One region of the Terriglobus sp. 2YAB30_2 genome, then DNA from elsewhere that is predicted to be linked to it. Evidence: predicted binding sites of a transcription regulator. Region 1 holds the regulator's gene; each other region holds the start of a gene.
What was found. The regulator LexA, encoded in region 1, represses DNA repair genes until DNA is damaged. The targets are predictions, from matches to a motif close to CANTTCGCTTTTTATTCGC.

Region 1 (6,038 bases):
TCGCTGAACCATGAATTCCGTCGGCGCGGATCGATCCCGATCCGGTTTCCAACTTCGCGTCTGAGCCAATATTTGAGACTTGAACGTCACCGGAACCGGTATTAGCGGTAACTGCACCCATGATTCCGCCGATCATGACGGAACCGGAGCCGGAGTTGGCCCGGAGAGTTGTCGCGGTTGGAACGTTGATGTCGTAGTCGATGACGATATTGCGATAAAGATCGTTGTTACCCTGAGTCTGACCGATCGTAACGCTGGAACCCGACTGAACAATGGGCGGGTTGGCAACAATCTGACGGATGCGTTCGTCGGCATTACCGGCGAACCATCCTCCGGATCCGGCTCGAACGTGGCCGACGATTCGAACCTCCGAGTTCGAGCCGGGAACGACCTTGACGTATCCGGAACCAGTGGAAACGCTGACATTGGTCGACCCGGAGACAGTGAGGGTACGGGAAAAGTCCTCAGCCGTGGCGAGTACGGCGACGGCTGCGAGTGCGGTTGCGGTAAGTAGAGTACGAAGGATCTTCATGGTTGTTCCCTCTATGGTTTCACGATAAAACGCAGTTTACTGCTGCAGAATGACCTGGTCGTTCTGGTTAAGACCGCTCAGAAGCTCGGTCCTTGTGCCGTTGGAGATGCCTACTTTTACGGGGACTTTCCGGCGGCCCTTCTCTGCCTTGGAATCCGGAATCTCAATGCTGGCGTTACGCTGCTTATCGTAGATAACAGCCTGCTCCGGGACGGTAAGCACATTCTTGTGCTCTTCGAGGATGACCTCGGCGTTCGCGGTCATATTGGCCTTCAACTCGCCGCCGGGATTGTCGATCGATACCCGTACTTCGAAGGTCGTAACGTTGTCCTTCTCGACACCCAACGGAGCAATCTTGGTGACCTTGCCGTTGAAGACTTTGTCCTTGAAGCTCTCCACGCGGATGCGGGCCGGCTGACCCAGGTAAACCTTGCCGATATCGCTCTCATCGACCTTGCCCTGTACATAAACCTGGGTTGTGTCGCCGAGGGTCATGACCAGGGTTGCGGTGGACCCCATCACAAGAATGGAGCTGACGGCATTGCCCAGCTCTACGTCCCGGGAGAGGATCATGCCGTCGATCGGGGAGACGATGTTGGTGTAGCTAAGCTGTTCTTCAAGCTGTTTGAGCGATGCCTGCGCCTGCGCAACCTGTGCCTCCGCCTGGTGCAATTTGGCGGTGTCAACCGTGATCTGGGCGAGGGCCTTATCGCGCGCATTGGCGGCGGCAGCGTACTTCTGCTGTGCGTCGTCCAGCGCCTGCTGGCTGACAACGCCCTGCTTCGACATCGCCAGAGCCCGTTCATAGGTGTTTTTGAAGTTGGGCAGATCGGGGGCCTGGGCGTTTACCTTGTCGAACTCGATTGCAGCGGCGGCGGCCCGGGCATTGGACTCTGCGGCGGTCAGTTGCGCCTTCTGGGCGGCAACCTGATCGAGAAGTTCCTGCTGGTCAAGCTGGGCAAGGGGCTGGCCCACCTTGACCGGCTGGTTGATATCGGCAAAAAGCCTGGTGACGATGCCGGATGCCTTGGATTTGACCTCGACTTTGACGATGGGCTGAACCTTACCGGTGGCAACTACAGAGCGAGCGATGTCGCCGCGTTCAACCTTCGACAACTGGGAAGCATCAATCTTCGAGCTGGAACCGGAGGCCTTGATGGCAAACGTTAGGCCGGCGGCCAGGACGACGACGGCGATGCCGCCCCAGATATACAGTTTGCGCTTGGATTTGCGGGGTGCGGCCATGGTACTCCTGATCCTCCGGTGGGTGGTTACGGAAGGGAGTACGCGCGAGATAGGAGGTTGGTTCCCTGAAAATTAGGTAAGCCGAAGTTGTTGCTTTGCAATTAATACTTCCGCAAGACCCCCAGGACCTTTCCCTGGATCGTTACCGCGGCTGCCGGGGCGAAGATCGGCGCCATCTCGGAGTTTGAAGGCTGCAGACGAATCATGCTGCCTTCCCGGTAAAACCGCTTTAGTGTGGCATCCGTGCCATCCACCAGGGCGACGACAATTTCGCCCTCCCGGGCGGTGCGGGTGCGCTCAACCAAAACATAGTCGCCGGAGACGATATGTTCATCCCGCATGGAATCGCCACGGACCTCGAGAGCGAAGACCTCCCGGTTGCCGAGAATATCGCTGAGCGAGATGGTCTCAGCCGTCTCGACGGCTTCCACCGGTCGTCCCGCGGCAATGCGGCCTAGCAGAGGCAGGCGGTCGGTCCCTTTCTTGGAAGAACGTGCCGGCAGAACATCGATCGAGCGGCTCCGATTGTGCGCACGCTGCAACAAACCTTTGTTCTGCAGGTTCGTGATGTGCTTGTGAACGGTGGCAAGCGAATTGACGCCAAGGCCGCTGGCGATCTCCTCATACGAAGGGGAATATCCGCAACGCTGCGTGAATGAGGTGAGGAAGTCGAGAACGTCCTTTTGCCGCCGGGTAATTGCCATGTCTGACATTTTAGCGAATAAAAGGCGAATCGCAACAGGGAAGACGTTAGGGGGTAACTGGCTAAGTTCCTCTTTAGATTCCCGTTTTGGGGCTGCGGCCAAAAAGTCCTGGTAACGCAGGCTTGCGGTTACCCCTGTGCACGAATCAAGGTAGGTACATAAGTCTTATCTGCAAAGACGTGAACGAACGCAAGAGTCGGAACTTACAGCTTTTCGCTAGGTTAGTCAGTGAATTGGAGAAACAAATGGGAATTCTGCTGGTGGAAGACGATAAAGCCCTTGGAATGTTGTTGAAGAAGGGACTCGAAAAAGAAGGTCATCAAGTCGAGTGGTTACAGGATGGAGAAGCCGCACTCCGTCACGCAATGGAAGAGAATCCGGAGCTTGTCGTTCTGGATCTGAGTTTGCCCAAAATGGATGGAGCTCAACTGCTTGAGGAAGTACACCGCAGGCTGCCCCACACCTCCGTGCTTGTACTGACGGGCCGGACTCAGGTCGAAGAGCGGGTGCGCTGTCTGGATCTCGGAGCCGACGACTATCTGCTCAAACCATTCAGCTTTCATGAATTAACAGCGCGCTGCCGCGCCGTGATGCGCCGGAAAAAGCACGCACCGGATCAGCTTCTGAAGTACGGTGTCCTGGAAGTTAACCGTATGCTCCGTCAGGTGCATGTAGCCGACGTGGAAGTCGAGTTGACCTCAAAGGAATATGCTCTGCTCGAGTACCTCCTGCTTCATAAGGGGAAAGCCGTCTCTCGTGCTCAGCTTTTGAAGGGTGTATGGCGGACGACATCCCATACTGGCACTAATGTTGTGGACGTATACATCAACTACCTCCGCCGGAAGCTGACCGTGCAGGGAGTGTCAGATGGCGCCGCGTTGATTGAAACGGTTCGAGGCGAGGGTTATCGGTTACGGAATGTGCCATTCCTCGGCGGTATGCCGGAAAAATCAGGTTCACAGAGCGTAGCCGCCGGTAGTACAACACGGATGTTGCGACACGCGTGACAATTATGGATCGTGAACAGGTACAGGAACTGAGCGTGATGCTGCATGACCTGTGCCAACCGCTGACGGCGCTGCAGTGCCGTTTAGAGTTGGCAGAGATGGAGGGCGACGAGGAGGGTATGCGTCGCGCCATAGCCGACAGTCTGACGGAATGCGAGCGCTTAAACGGCATCGCAATGCGGATGCGGCAGCAGCTTCGAGAAGCAATGCAAGACGGGCCAGGGGACCTAAAATAATGCCATTTGAAACCAGGGTGGCGAACGGATCGGTATCCGTTCGCCATGCCGTTGTGGTTAGCGCAGACGGAGACCGGCGTTTTCGATGGGTTACTTCGCTTGAGGGCCTGCGCTGGCAGGTAGAGGCCGCTTCCGGTGGCGCCGAGGCCATGGCGAGCATGGAACAGCGTATTCCGGAAGCGCTTATTGTCGATAACTGGTTGCCGGATCTGGAAGTTGATGGATTTATTTCCTGGGTGCGGCAGGCATTTCCATCGGTCGATATCCTGCGCGCCGATGGTGTACCGGTGGGAGACGGACCGCGAAGCCCACGGCGCCACGAGTTGCTGCATGTCCTGCGTGCAGCAGAAGAAGATATGGGGGGGGCGCCGGAGCCGGCGTCTGCAAACGTCGAGCGCGAGCCTGCGGCGTCCGTCCCCGCGATTGTTCCCGCCGAGCTTCCTGTGGACGCGGCCTTATTACCGGGAATGATCGGTAATAGCTCGGGTATGCGAGAACTGGCTCGCATGGTCCGTCTCGTGGCTCCCCGCGATACGACCGTCTTGATTGAAGGAGAGACGGGGACAGGCAAAGAGGTGGTTTCAAGGGCGATACACCGGCTCAGTTCTCGCGCCCAGAAGCCCTTTGTGACCTTGAACTGCGCCGCCATTCCGGAGGCGCTGTTGGAGGCAGAACTTTTTGGGCATACCCGCGGCGCCTTTACCGGTGCAGTGCAGTCACGCACCGGCCGTATTGAGGCGGCGAACGGCGGCACCCTGTTTCTGGACGAAATTGGTGAGATGCCGCTGCCATTGCAAGCCAAGATGTTGCGCTTTCTGGAGAACGGGGAACTGCAGCGGGTCGGCGACAACGAGACCGTTCGGGTAGACGTGCGTGTGATCGCTGCAACCCACCGCGACCTGGAACGGCTGAGCCAGGAGCGGACCTTCCGCCTGGATCTTTACCATCGGCTGGCAGTTTTTCCTGTGGTCATTCCGGCATTGCGCGAGCGGGCGGAGGACATCCCGCTGTTGGCGACACATATCCTCAATAAGCTTGGCGAAACGATGCCGCAGAAGCGCCTCTCCCAGTCGGCTCTGGAGGTCTTCCGGGGGTATGACTGGCCGGGAAATGTCCGCGAATTAGGACATGTTCTGGAGCGAGCGGCCATCCTGGCGGAAGACCGTCCGGAGATCGGAATGACGGAAGTTATCCTCCGCCGCAAACGGGCATAGGGCATTGTCATCCGTTCCAGAGATTAATCTTACGAGCGCACTTACTTCAAGACCGGGCGAAAGCCCGGTTTCTTGTTTCGCTCTAATGATTGAGGCTGAGAGCCCTCTTAGATGTCTGCCTGAAGAATGGAGACAAACCTGCACTCTCTATCGGCGATAAGCTCAATTGCTTGAGGGAGAGGGTGTCTGATGCAGACAAGTGCGATCAGTGATGCGTTGACGCGGTATCTGGACCTGGCCAGCTCCCAGATGAAGCTAACGGCCAGCAATATGGCTAATGCTGACACTCCCGGCTACCGGACTCAAGGTTTCAGTTTTGAAGATGAGATGCGGCACGCCATGGAGGGCACCGCAAGCGGCACATTTACTCCGGCTACGCAGGATGTTGATGGCCTGGTGGCGCGGCCTGACGGCAACAATGTCTCCCTTGAGCGTGAGGGCATGCAGTTGGCAAAGTCGCAGCTTGCTTTCCGAACCGGTGTGGAGCTGCTGAAACGGGAATATTCGCGCGTCATGGACGCGATCAAAGCGGACGGTAAGGCATGAACCTGTTTGGTGTGATGGATGTCAGCGCATCCGCGCTGCAGGCTGAGAGAGTTCGCGCCGAGGTAACGGCCAGCAATATGGCCAATGCGGAGACAACCCGCACCGCCGATGGAGGACCGTACCGCAGGCAGCAGGTACTCTTCCAGACCGCCGGCCAGGAAGGAACATTCGGCGCCGCCTTTATGTCGCATCTGGGAATGCATGGAGGCTCTACGAGTTCGAATGCGACCGGCGGCGTGGAGGTTGCCGGAGTTCAGGATGATGCCAAAGCGCCGATTATGCGCTTCGATCCGGGGCATCCGGATGCCGATGCCAATGGATATGTTGCGTATCCCGACATCGATCCGCTGACCGAAATGGTGGAGCTGATGAGTGCGCAGCGCAGCTATGGCATGAATGCATCGGCGGTACAGGCAGAGAAAAGCATGATCACCAGCTCGCTGGACATCTTGAAGTAAGAGACAGATATGGACGCGATTCGGCTAACAGGAACAATTCCCGGAATCGGCAATGTGGTCACGCCACCGGCCTCGATCGAGCAGGCGGAATCTCCC
Region 2 (6,038 bases), on a different contig from region 1:
GACAACTGGATGTACTCAGGGCGTATTGATTACATTGTTTCTCCGAAGCAAACGCTGATCATGGTGGTTACTGGCGGTAACCGGCATGCGGTTCCATACACCTCCACCACTGCGAATCTACCAGTTCCTTATCTGGCCACCACTATGTCGACCGTTGCCGGGCACTGGGCCTCGCTTGAGGACAACTACGTCATTACCGGCAACTTGGTGAATCAGTTCAAGTATGGCTTCATGAACTTCGGTGGCCCTCCTGTACGCAATATCACTCAGGGGAACCCACTCTATTCCGCGACGGCTGCAGGGATCAGTGGCCTGCCGGCAGGCCAGGCCTCGGAGAACTTCCCAAACACCAGCTTCGCCGGCACCAATGCGCCGGCCGCGTGGGTAGGCAATACACCGACGACGACGAATGTCTCGGAGACCTATACCCTCAAGGACAACCTGTCCTGGTTGCACAGCGCACACTCCTTCAACTTCGGTTTCCAGTATCAGTGGCTTGAGAACAACTCCAGCGTTGCGGACGGAGCTTCTCAACCGATGACACTGAACTGGAGCACAAATGAGACGGCAAATCTGTCGGGCAGCAGCTATGCGACAAATACGGGATACTCCTACTCCAGCTTCATGATCGGTGCGGTGGGAAGCTCCTCAATCACGCAACAGGCCTTCAGTGTTGTGGGCGGACGTTTCCATCCCTGGGCGGCCTATGGACAAGATGACTGGAGAATTCGCAAAGATCTTACGCTCAATATCGGTCTGCGGTATGACTATCTGCCCACCTACCGCGAGGTAATGGACCGTTGGTCGTTCCTGAATCCGAATATCCAGAACCCCGTCACGGGAAATATGGGAGCACTGCAGTTCGCGGGAAACCGTGCGGGCGGATTGCCTGTGAGCTGCAACTGCAGCACGCCCGTAGATACACATAAAACGAACTTCGGACCGCGCTTCGGTCTGGCATGGACGATCAATGACAAGACCGTAGTGCGTGGAGGCTTCGGCCTACTGTACTCCCATGCAGGCGGTACCGGTGGAGCCGGTGGCGCTGGCACCGGAACGGGCCAGCTCGGTTTCACCTCCGCGGTCTCGCTTACGGATAGCACTGCCGGGCCGGCCTTCTATCTCAATCGCGCCAACTCAAACTGGGGTGGACAGGGATATGTTCTTCCCGCTCCCGCAACGATTACGGCGACGAGCCAGACCCTGGGCACGGGGTATTACGTTTGTTCGGGACAGAACTTCACACCTTGCAATGGTGCTTCGGGCACCTCAGCGGGCAACGGCAGCGGTATCTCTTATCCGGATAGGTATCTGGGAGGACGTGCTCCCGTCTTCAACTTCTGGAACTTCGGTCTGCAGCGGGAGATTACCTCAAGCATCACCGTTACTGCGAACTACGTCGGCAGCCAGAGCCACTTCCTGGCGGGCGCCAGCAATATTCGTGGTCTGCAATCAGGCCAGGTGCCGGCATCGTATCTCGCCTCGGTCGGCGCGGCGGACTGCAGCCAGACACCAGGGACAACTGCTTTCAACTCCTGCCTCAACCTGCCTGCAACGACAGCAAATCTTGCATTAGCACAGACCCGTAGTGGTGTAGCCCTGGCGGCGCCATACTCCGGATATACCGCTGCAGCGGCAGTCAACTCCAATGCAACCATCGCTCATATGCTCACCTGGATGCCGCAGTATTCCGGTACCTCGGACCCTTGGGGCAATGTAGCGAATGCCAACTATCATGCCTTTCAGCTCAGTGTGAGTCATCGCGCGGCACACGGTCTGACGTTGAATGTGAACTACACCTACTCGAAGAATATTGACGATGCCGGAACCGCCCGATCCGGTTGGGATCTTCCTGCCGCAGTGACATCGACGGGCAAGGCGTGGAAGCAGAACGCGATCGATCGCTCACTCTCGATCAATTCACAACCGCAGAACCTGAGCGTCTTCGGTGTTTATGAGTTGCCGTTCGGTAAAGGCAAGATCGGTGGGAATAACTTCTTGGTTCGGGCACTGCTTGGCGGATGGCAGACGGGAGATATCTTCCAGTACTCCTCCGGTATCGCGTTGCCAATTGTTGGTTCCTGCAATACGCAACAGAATATCGGCCAGGGTACCTGCATGCCCGACTACAACCCGGCATTCAGTGGGTCAGTACGCACCAGCGATGGTTGGGGTAAGGGCGTGACGGCGGCGACGCTGGGAACCAAGTCCTATTTGAACGGCTACATCTCCACCACGAACTCAGGTGTGGGCGCCGGCAGTATTGCCTGCGCTTCGTCGAACGGTGCGTTCTGCAACGCTGGAAACGCGAAGATTGGAAACCTGACTCGCGTCGGAGCCTACGGCCTCCGTGGTCCCAGCATCTACCGTCTCACCTCAAATGTTCGTCGCACGTTTGACTTCAATGATCGGGTGAAATTCATCTTTGGAGTCGATTGCCAGAATGTCACCAATCACACGACCTTCGGCAATAATGCTGCGAACAGCCAGATTGGTGTAAACGTCAACAGCTCGACCTTCGGTACGTTGAACTTCGCCAGCGCGGATTCCCGAGCCTTCCAGTTCTCCGGCCGGTTGACCTTCTAAACTCTCTATACTCTCAATGCAGCGGACGGCCTTCATGGGCAGTCCGCTGCACTCATTTTTATGATTTTGCCCGTTGAGCGCGGGTCATGCATTCGGCGCGAATCGTCTCGTACCGCTTATGCAGTTCACTCAGCTCGTCATCGCTGAGTGATTCAATATCCATCATCTCGTTTTCGGCTTTGTCGATGGAATGGATCAATTCATCGAGCTTGAGATTGATGGCTCTCGCGTCGCGATTCTGTGTATTTTGAATCAGGAAAACCATGATGAAGGTGACGATCGTTGTGCCGGTATTGATGACGAGCTGCCAGGTGTCGGAGTAGTGGAAGAGGGGACCGGTGGCCGCCCAACCGGCAATCACGAGTACCGCCGCCAAAAAGGCCCATTTCGATCCCACCCAAGCGGATGCCTTCGCCGAGAACTGCCCAAAGGCATCGCCGGTTGCTGAAGGTTTAACATTCGTCGATTCGCGAACGGCAGCGTTTACCTTTTGAACTGTCTGATCTACCGACATGCACTGCTCCCACCAAAAGCTACAAGCAAAGACGTGAGAGACGTATGTACGGGTTGGCTGGCGGTGGTACTGACAGGACGTCACGACTGTCGGCCGTCAAGCTCCTCGATCTTCAAACTGAGGATGTCAGTAGCGAATAGAAGGCGAAAATGTCACAATAGCGGAGATGCCGGAGAACTTATCCGCGATCGAGGCCCTGGGAACGCGCAAGATCGTGCACGTCGATATGGATGCGTTCTATGCCTCGGTGGAGCAGAGGGACGATCCTTCATTACGTGGACGGCCTGTTGTCGTGGCGTGGAAGGGCAAGCGGTCGGTAGTGTGCGCGGCTTCGTATGAGGCGCGGCGATTCGGTGTGCGATCGGCGATGGCTGCGGTGCATGCGGAGCGTCTGTGCCCGGAGGCGGTCTTCATCCCGCCGGACTTCACTCGCTATAAGGCCGTCTCGACGGCGGTGCGCGAGATTTTTCAGCGTCACACCGACCTGATTGAACCCTTGTCGCTGGATGAAGCCTATCTCGATGTGACGGTGAACAAGATGGGGCTGCCGACAGCGACATTGGTGGCGAAAACGATCCGGCGTCAGATTCGTGAAGAACTGAATCTGACGGCCTCAGCCGGGGTTGCTCCGAATAAGTTCCTGGCGAAGATTGCCTCCGACTGGAAGAAGCCCGATGGACTCTTCGTGATTCAACCGCATGAGGTCCAGGCATTTCTGCTTTCACTGCCGATCGGGCGAATTCCCGGCGTAGGCAAAGTGACGGAGGCGCGGATGACGGAGCTTGGAGTGAAGACCGTCGGCGACGTTCATGCGATGGAGATCGCGACGCTGGAGGCGTACTTCGGCCGCTGGGGTGCGCGCCTGTATGAGCTCTCTCGCGGTATCGATCACAACCCTGTCATGCCGAACCGGGTCCGCAAGCAGATCTCTGCTGAAGACACCTTTCCGGACGATGTTCCTCTGGCGGAGTGCGACGCGCACATTCGCAGGCTGGCAGAGAAGGTGTGGATTGCCTCGCGGGAAAATGTGCGTGGGGCAAAGACCGTCGTCTTGAAGCTGAAGACCAAAGAGTTCAACACTCTGACCCGGAGCCTGACCTCGCAGATACCTCCGGCATCGTGCGAAGAGGTGACGAGCATCGCACTGCGATTATGCGAACGTGTCGCGCTCCCGCCACAACAGCTCTATCGCCTGGTTGGAGTAGGTCTCAGCAACTTTCAGGACGAAATGATGGAAGTGGAGTCTCCTCTGTTCTCCGGGATCGAGGAGTAACTATTCGGTTGCCTGTTTCATCAGGTCGAGTGCTGTCTGAACAATCTTGTTCTCGGCGCAGCCGGGTTTGAGACGGGAGTCGATCACCTGGAAGGAGAGATGGCTGTAGGCATCGTCCGAATAGATATAGCCGGAGTTTGCCCTGCCGTTGGTCAGTGTGGAGACGATGAGATTGTTGACCGGAGCGGTCTCTTTCAGCTTGAGGCCGATGTTGGTGTAAACCTCGCCGTCCACTCCGGTGATATAGATATCGCCGATGCGGAGCAGGCTTACCGTCATGCTGACGTCTGGTCCGTCTTTATAAGGTGGCATGGCATTTTCGCGGACGGGGTTGTCGATATCGGTGCGGTCGCGGCCTGGGCAGGAGATGAGTTGTTGACCGCCCCAGAGGCGGGCCTCCGGGACAGGCTTGATCTCGTGCCGCATCAAATAGAGAGTCTTCTCGGCGAGCAGAACTCCCATCATGGTGACATTGGCTCCGGTGCGGGCAACTGCTTTGCGGTACGCCGACACATTCTGATCAGGAACTGCTTTGAGATTCGCAACGGCGTTTGCCTGATTGAAGTTGGGTGTCGGGGCCGGAGGCGGCGGAGGTGCACCGATGGTCTCGGTTCCCGGAGCGTTGTCTCGGCGGAAGGCGGTGAGCTGGGTTTCACGCAGCAGCGGGTTCTGATCGCCCGAGGTTCCCTGGGTAAAGATCGCAACGGTTTTATGGTCGAAGTGTTCTTCGATGGCGCGTGAAGCTTCGCCGGGAAAGTCGGCGCTGACGACGCCGGAGAGATAGAAGTTGATGGGATGCATCCCGTAGTTCATGTACACGCCGATGGGGATGTAGTCGGGCCCGATGAACTCAATGACGGAGAGCGTTTTATCGGAGACGCCCTGCGGATTCGGTTCCTGCCGCCATTCCAGCTTGCTGTTGAAGAGATCGCGATTGATGTTCAGATCAACGGTGGAGCGGGCATAGCCGACCGTAGCGGGAGCGAGCTTTAACTTTGCTTCGGTTACGGCTTTGACGATACCTGCGGTGACGATCTCGGGCGAGGGCGATCCACCGGAGAGACTGGTAGACCCGCTATGGGTGTGAGTGGCCGCGATGAGGATGTTCTGCTTTGGGCATCCCGTGATCGAGACGATCTGCGGCAGGGAAGCATCGTAGACGTCTTTGCGCATGTTGATCTGATCGATGCCAACCAGCACGGCGCAACTGTTGCCGGATGTGACCATGATGGCGCGGGCAAAGAGAGGGTCGCGGATGATGTCGCTCTTGAAAAGCAGCTCGCCGGGCTTCGGCGTGATGTCTGCCACGGCGGCGCCGGCACGCAGCGTATGTGGCTGCGCCTGAGCCATGCCCGCGATGGTTGAAACACAAGGAATCGCTATTGCTCCAAGGAGGAGCAGCTTCTGCGCAGCTTGGCTTCTGGACGGCATCCCTTCTCCAATCTGGTTCTCAGGTGAAACGTACAGCGACACTTATAGACCCGGCAGACCGAGGCCGATCCGTACTGACAGGAATGATTCCGGACGCGAGAAGGCTATAGCACGGGGAGGACGTTACACAACCGGCATCTCTCCGCCCGTTGCTACTGCTGAGCTCTGTGAAACTCCATGAACCAGTTTGTCTCCCAGGTCTCGCCGCCGTCCTCGGAGAATGCCTGTTGCCAT
Region 3 (6,038 bases), on a different contig from region 1:
GACCGGAGCCGTCGCTTCCGCCCACACCCGCACCACCGACGTGAAGCCTGCCCGCGCCACCAGCATTGTGCCGATCCCCGCTTGCCCGCCCGACGACCCGAACGCTTGTGGGATGTAATCCAAAGTGGGATGTAGTCCAAAAGTTGCAGGCGAAATTCATTGATCAGCTCCAGTAGCTGGGGTACAGTTAAAGTCCCGGTAGCTGCAGGAGCCTGTTCATGAACGCAAAATCGGTTATTGAGCTTCTGGAATACGTTGATCCGATTCTCTGCCTAATTACACTCGGCGCTCTGTTCCGCGCGAAGCAGGTGCGGGCGTTCTTCAGCCTGTTTCTCCTGCTTTCCACCAAAGTGATTGCAGATAGCGTTGCGCTGCTGATCTTCGCCCTTTTGGCGAAGGGCGTGGATAAACACATCGCGTATCCGATCTACTTCTACACCTACTGGACTGCCTACGCACTCGAGGCGATTCTGTCCATCCTGGTGATCTATAGCATCTTCAAGCTCGCGATGGAGCCGTTGAAGGGCCTGCAGTCGCTCGGCCTTCTGGTCTTCCGCTGGGCAGCGGCAATCTCCATAGCAGTCGCTATCGGCATGGCCTTTGGCCCGCACATGACCAGCACCAAGTTCATCATCAATGCAGCCAACCAGTTGCAGCGCACCCAGAGCATCCTGACTCTGTGCCTGCTGCTCTTCGTCTGCTTCGCCATCCGTCCGATGGGCCTGTCTCACCGCAGCCGTATCTTCGGTGTCAGCCTTGGCCTGGGCATCCTGTCTACTGTCGAGCTGGTAAACGCCGCCTGGCTCACCAACCAGACCAGCATGTACACGACCATCAGCGTGATCCGTGGATTAGCCATCAGTGCGGCATTCGCCATCTGGGCCGCGTACTTCTTCATCCCCGAGCCGCAGCGCCGCATGATCGTGCTGCCGACGACCTCTCCGTTCCTCAAATGGAATCAGGTTTCGCTGGCTCTGGGGCATGACCCCGGCTATGTCGTCGTAGGCAGCAGCTCACCCGACCTCTTTGCTCCCGCGGAGCTGGAGATCATGCGCCGCGCCGCTGAGAAGACAGTTCCGGTCGCTGCGCTCAACTAACCCATTCCGGTTGAAAATTGTAAAAGGGTCGTCTCCGGACGGCCCTTTTGCTTGACCGCTCTCTGCGATAGGAACAGAATTACACTGTTAGGGACATCTCACTATGACAGCGTATCTGGTACTCTTCGTCGCGGTCTTCAGCCGCCTTCTGCCGCACCTGACTCACTCCGCGGGTATTGGCTTTACTGCCGTCGGCGGCGGCTTGCTCTACTTCGGCGCAAAGCGCAACCGGTGGCACGCCATCGTTGCAACGCTTGCCCTGATGGCGACCGATTACTACCTGACCGTCTATGCCTACGGTTACGCGTTCCACGCTTCGCACTACCTGCCCACCTGGGCCTGGTACGCGGGTGTCTGCCTGATGGCGAACGCGACGCTAGCAAAAAAGCAGAGCTTCCTGCGCGTCACCGGAGCTGTACTGGCCTCGGCCACCAGCTTCTTCGTGATCTCAAACTTCTTTGTCTGGGCATGGTCGAACATGTATGCCAAGAGCCTGAGCGGACTCGCCACTTGCTACGTTGCAGCGATTCCCTTCTACCGCAATGACCTCATCGCGACCGGCCTGATCGCCGGTGCGCTCTTCGGCCTGCCGGCTCTGGTCCGCCAGATGACCGCCGCCCACGAAACCGCCAGCGACAGCCACCTGGCCCACTAAGATCGACACACACTACAAAAGCCCTCGCGTCGGCGAGGCTTTTGTATTTGCATCGGCGCAGCCATTTCGCATCGTAGGTGCGAATGTCTTCTTACGGGGACGGCTTCAGCCGCCGTCCTGTCAGAGGCGCCACGATTCACGGACTTCAGCCCCTGAGGGCAAAGCGGCCCGAAAACTACACCTCGTCGATACGGTCGCCGTGACTCGGCGGCTGGCTGATCATCAGGAAGCGCAGATCTCCCCCACTGCGATTCATCGCCTGATGGCTCTGTCCTGGATGGATCTCAACCCCCTCGCCGGCACGAACCGTGAAGTCGTGGTGCTCGACCTCCATCGTCAGCTCGCCCTCCAGCACATAAGCAAACTGGCGTGAGCGCACATGATGATGCCGCACCTCGCTGGTGCCCGGCGGCATACGTTCTTCAATGACACTCAGGCCATCCTGTTTCACCAGATGCCAGCCGTCACACTGCTTGCCCCAGAGATAATGCTCGGCGCTCTGGCGGCTGATGACCGTCGTCGGGTCGCTTCCAAAATCGTTCATGGACTTAGGGTCTGTCATCCAATTCCTGTCGTCAGCGTTGCGAGCGCAAATTTGTTCATACGAGACGGAGGCCGAAGACTGTGGCGTTCCCACTGCCGAGGCCGACAACGAAGTATGGGCGAATTTGCGCCGCAACCCGAAGGGCCGGGCAGATTTTCCCGATCTCTTCGTCGCTCGTCGTTCCAGTAGATCAGCTACAGTTTCTCTCCTCGCTCCTCGATCTCAAAAAAATCTGCTCCCGGCGCTGACGGCAGGAATTAGATGACAGACCCTTGAGTGTGCCGTCTATCCATCCACAATTCCAGCGAAGAAAAGGAGAATATAATCAGTTTCTGCCATGTCGGCCACGCCCCAATCCGGCGAGTTCCGCATACCGGAGGACCGGTTCGTCTTTCTGCACATCGATCTCAACTCCTTCTTCGCCTCGGTCGAGCAGCAGCTTCATCCGGAGTACCGCAACCGCCCGCTCGCCGTTGTTCCCACCAACTCCGATACCACCGCCTGCATCGCCGCCAGTTATGAGGCCAAGGCCTTCGGCATCAAGACCGGCACCATTGTCGGCGAGGCCAAGCTGAAGTGCCCCGGCATCATCCTCGTCGAAGGTAGTCACACCGAGTACGCGAAGTTCTCCCACGCCATTGCGGAAGCGGTGGAACGCGTATGTCCCGTCTCGCATACACCTTCTATCGATGAGATGGTCTGTCAGTTGATGGGCCGCGAACAGTTGCCGGAGAATGCGCGTCGCATCGCATACGACATCAAGCAGGCGATCTATCAGGATGTCGGCGAGGTGCTGCGCTGCTCCATCGGCATGGCGCCGAACCGCTACCTGGCAAAGATCGCCAGCGACATGCAGAAGCCCGATGGCCTGATCGGCCTGCTCCCCTCGCAGCTGCCGCGCGCCATCGCGCACCTGGACCTGCGTGACCTTCCCGGTGTGGGTGCGCGCACCGAGGCTCGGTTAAATGCGCAGGGTATCCACACCATGCCGCAACTCCTGGCGCTGGATCGGCACGGAATGCATAAGCTCTGGGACTCTGTATGGGGAGACCGCCTTTATCACTGGCTTCGCGGCCACGTCACTGGCGACGACGGGGCGCCCGTGCCGAGCGAAATCCAGAAGTCTCTCGGCCACTCTCACGTTCTTGCGCCGGAACATCGCACCATCCCCGGATCCTGGGCGGTCGCCCACAAGCTGCTGCATAAAGCCGCCATGCGTCTGCGCATGGAGAAGTTCTATGCCGGCTCCATGGCGCTCCACGTCCGTTTTGCATTGAACCGTGAACAGGCAGAGCGCCTGCGGTCAAAACAACATTTCTCCGGTCTGAAACATACCGGCTGGGGAATGGAGGCCCGCTTCCCGGATGCGCAGGATACGCTCACGCTACTGGAAGTCCTGCAGAAGCTCTGGCAGAAGCGGCCGCAGGGACCCGACTTCGAAAAGCCATTCTTCGTCGGTGTCACGCTGGGCCGCCTGCTGCCGGAGTCCCACCACAATCCCGGCCTATTTGCCGATCAGGACCGGCGCTCCCAGCTCTCCACAGCTATCGATCAGATCAACCTGAAACACGGCCACACCACCGTGCATCTGGCCGGCATGATGTCGGCCCGCGACTCCGCACCGACACGCATCGCCTTCACCCAGATTCCGGTGCAATACGGAAGCGAGTGGATGTAGATCATCGTCTCGTGCACAGTAGAGATATGACCCGGTATCGCCTGCTCGTCATTCTGATGACACTTGCCGCCTCCGCGCTCAACGCGCAGACACTAACCTGGCAGCCGCAACACATCGAACAGGGTTCGCCGGTACTGTTCACACTCACGCTCGATCGCCCCGCAACACGCGTCACAGCCACCTGGCTTGGCAAAGAGCTTGGTTTCTTTCCTGCGATCGATAGCCGCACCTGGTACGCCATCGCCGGAGCCGATGTCGAACAGGAGCCGGCATCGTATCCCTTCGCGATCAGTGGCACCTATGCGGGTGGTGCAGCGTTGAACACAACGCAGGAGCTACAGGTAGCCGCAGCGAACTTCCACTCCAGCACACTCTCTGTTGCGAAGGCCTTCATTGCGCCCAGTCCCGCAGCGCAACGGCAGATGGAGCGAGATGCGGCGGCAAAGAAGCGTGCCTTTGCAAGCTCTGCCTCGCAACCGTTGTGGTCCGGCAGCTTTGCCGCTCCGGTTGCCTCCAGGGTCTTCGACAACTTCGGCGACAACCGCGTCTTCAACGGCAAGAAAATCAGCATCCATCGAGGATCAGACTTTCCCGCACGCCCCGGCACTCCTGTCCATGCGCTGAACGCAGGCCGCGTCGTGCTGGCACAACGCATGTTTCTGGAAGGCAACTGCGTCATCATCGATCACGGCAATCGGCTCTTCAGCATCTACATGCACTTCTCGCGCCTGCAGGTGAAGGCAGGAGCGATGGTGAGGAAAGGCCAGCTACTCGGCCTCTCCGGAGCGACAGGACGCGTCACAGGGCCACACCTTCATGTTTCATTACGTTGGAGTGGTGAGAATCTGAGCCCCGCAGCGTTGCTCGCGATGCAGTTGCCGGAAACTGGCGCAATCGAACCTAAAGAGCGCTGAAGGCGCGTTCCATACCAACTCAGAAGAAAAACGCACCCCGCATTAATAACGCCCGGTTCGCTGCGCTGTTGTTCGTGAACGGCGTATTCAGTGAAATAGATCTGCCGAAATACGGCGAGCTCAACACACCCACAGGTGCACCGGGATTGTTCGTATTCAGCAGATTGTCTGCGCCAATACCGACCTGGAAACGATATGGCTTCTGTGGCAGCTTCTCCTTCGCAGTGTCCTTCGGCGACTCCGGTCGTTTGCCGAAGTAGAAGTTCTTATTGAAGTACAACTCCATGTAGAACAGTCCCGGCGCCGTGCCGTAGTTGATGGGAATGATAGTCTGCCCGGCCATCGGCTTGGTGTCGAAGTTACCCCACGCTGTTCGCACTACTGAAGATCTCGTCAGATCTGTCGCAAACGCAGGCCGATCGTTATACTGCGCGTCTCCGTTCAGGTCAGTGCCGGTCGTGATGTTGAAGTTCGACTGCGACCAGGCGGACATGAAGACATTGAATGCTGTGCCCCAGCCGGGCTTCCAGTTCGCTCCGCCGAAGTAGCGTATCGGAGAGAAGCCAGCCAGCCTGCCGTAGTCGGCGCCGAGGTTATACGAGTTCGACGGGAAGAAACCCGAGGCGCTGCTGGTGCTGAAGTTGACGTTGCCTTCCTGGCGGGCAACGCCTATGAACGACCAGACATTGAGCGACTTCGTCACGTTGAAATTTCCATTGATGCCCAGGCTATGGCCCTCTGACAGACCATTGGAGGAGAACTGATACAGGTTGCTGTTTCCTCCCAGCGGCCGTACACCGCTGTTGGGATTGCTGGGATCATATGTACCGGGCAATGGCGCGTTGATATTCAGCGAGGTCCACTGGTGTGTGGATTTGCGCTGGTAGTACTGCACCGAGATAGAGCCGTACTTGCCCAGGCTGTGATCGACCGAAACCATCCCCTGCATCTGCATCGGTGACCGCAGATTTGGATCGAGCCGGTAGACGGTGTTCAGATACTGCGGCAATGAAGAAGCCGGCGGAATGTTGGGGTAGAAGTCAGGGTTCTGAACGATGAATGCCTGTTGAGTCACGCCGTTCTGGCGATAGGTGCGGAGGATATTACCGGCATCGAACCTCTGATAGAAGATGCCGAAGCCGCCGCGGAT

Region 2: a site for LexA is predicted at 3,233-3,251, ahead of dinB (DNA polymerase IV). Genes of this name have one in related genera too.
Region 3: a site for LexA is predicted at 2,601-2,619, ahead of AB4Y89_RS17555 (DNA polymerase Y family protein). Genes of this name have one in related genera too.

The regions. Positions count from the first base shown of each region.
Region 1 is NZ_JBFRFJ010000002.1:27,594-33,631, forward strand. It holds gene AB4Y89_RS02710 (DUF4097 family beta strand repeat-containing protein) at 1-532, opposite strand, end outside; gene AB4Y89_RS02715 (efflux RND transporter periplasmic adaptor subunit) at 569-1,777, opposite strand; gene lexA (transcriptional repressor LexA) at 1,879-2,481, opposite strand; gene AB4Y89_RS02725 (response regulator transcription factor) at 2,727-3,488, shown strand; gene AB4Y89_RS02730 (HAMP domain-containing histidine kinase) at 3,494-3,724, shown strand; gene AB4Y89_RS02735 (sigma 54-interacting transcriptional regulator) at 3,724-4,938, shown strand; gene flgB (flagellar basal body rod protein FlgB) at 5,128-5,484, shown strand; gene flgC (flagellar basal body rod protein FlgC) at 5,481-5,942, shown strand; gene fliE (flagellar hook-basal body complex protein FliE) at 5,952-6,038, shown strand, end outside.
Region 2 is NZ_JBFRFJ010000005.1:56,575-62,612, forward strand. It holds gene AB4Y89_RS09545 (TonB-dependent receptor domain-containing protein) at 1-2,586, shown strand, start outside; gene AB4Y89_RS09550 (low affinity iron permease family protein) at 2,645-3,100, opposite strand; gene dinB (DNA polymerase IV) at 3,267-4,373, shown strand; gene AB4Y89_RS09560 (neutral/alkaline non-lysosomal ceramidase N-terminal domain-containing protein) at 4,374-5,804, opposite strand; gene AB4Y89_RS09565 (DUF1579 family protein) at 5,957-6,038, opposite strand, start outside.
Region 3 is NZ_JBFRFJ010000012.1:81,218-87,255, reverse strand. It holds gene AB4Y89_RS17575 (hypothetical protein) at 1-118, shown strand, start outside; gene AB4Y89_RS17570 (hypothetical protein) at 219-1,097, shown strand; gene AB4Y89_RS17565 (DUF6580 family putative transport protein) at 1,201-1,752, shown strand; gene AB4Y89_RS17560 (cupin domain-containing protein) at 1,928-2,314, opposite strand; gene AB4Y89_RS17555 (DNA polymerase Y family protein) at 2,634-3,974, shown strand; gene AB4Y89_RS17550 (M23 family metallopeptidase) at 4,001-4,888, shown strand; gene AB4Y89_RS17545 (carboxypeptidase regulatory-like domain-containing protein) at 4,908-6,038, opposite strand, start outside.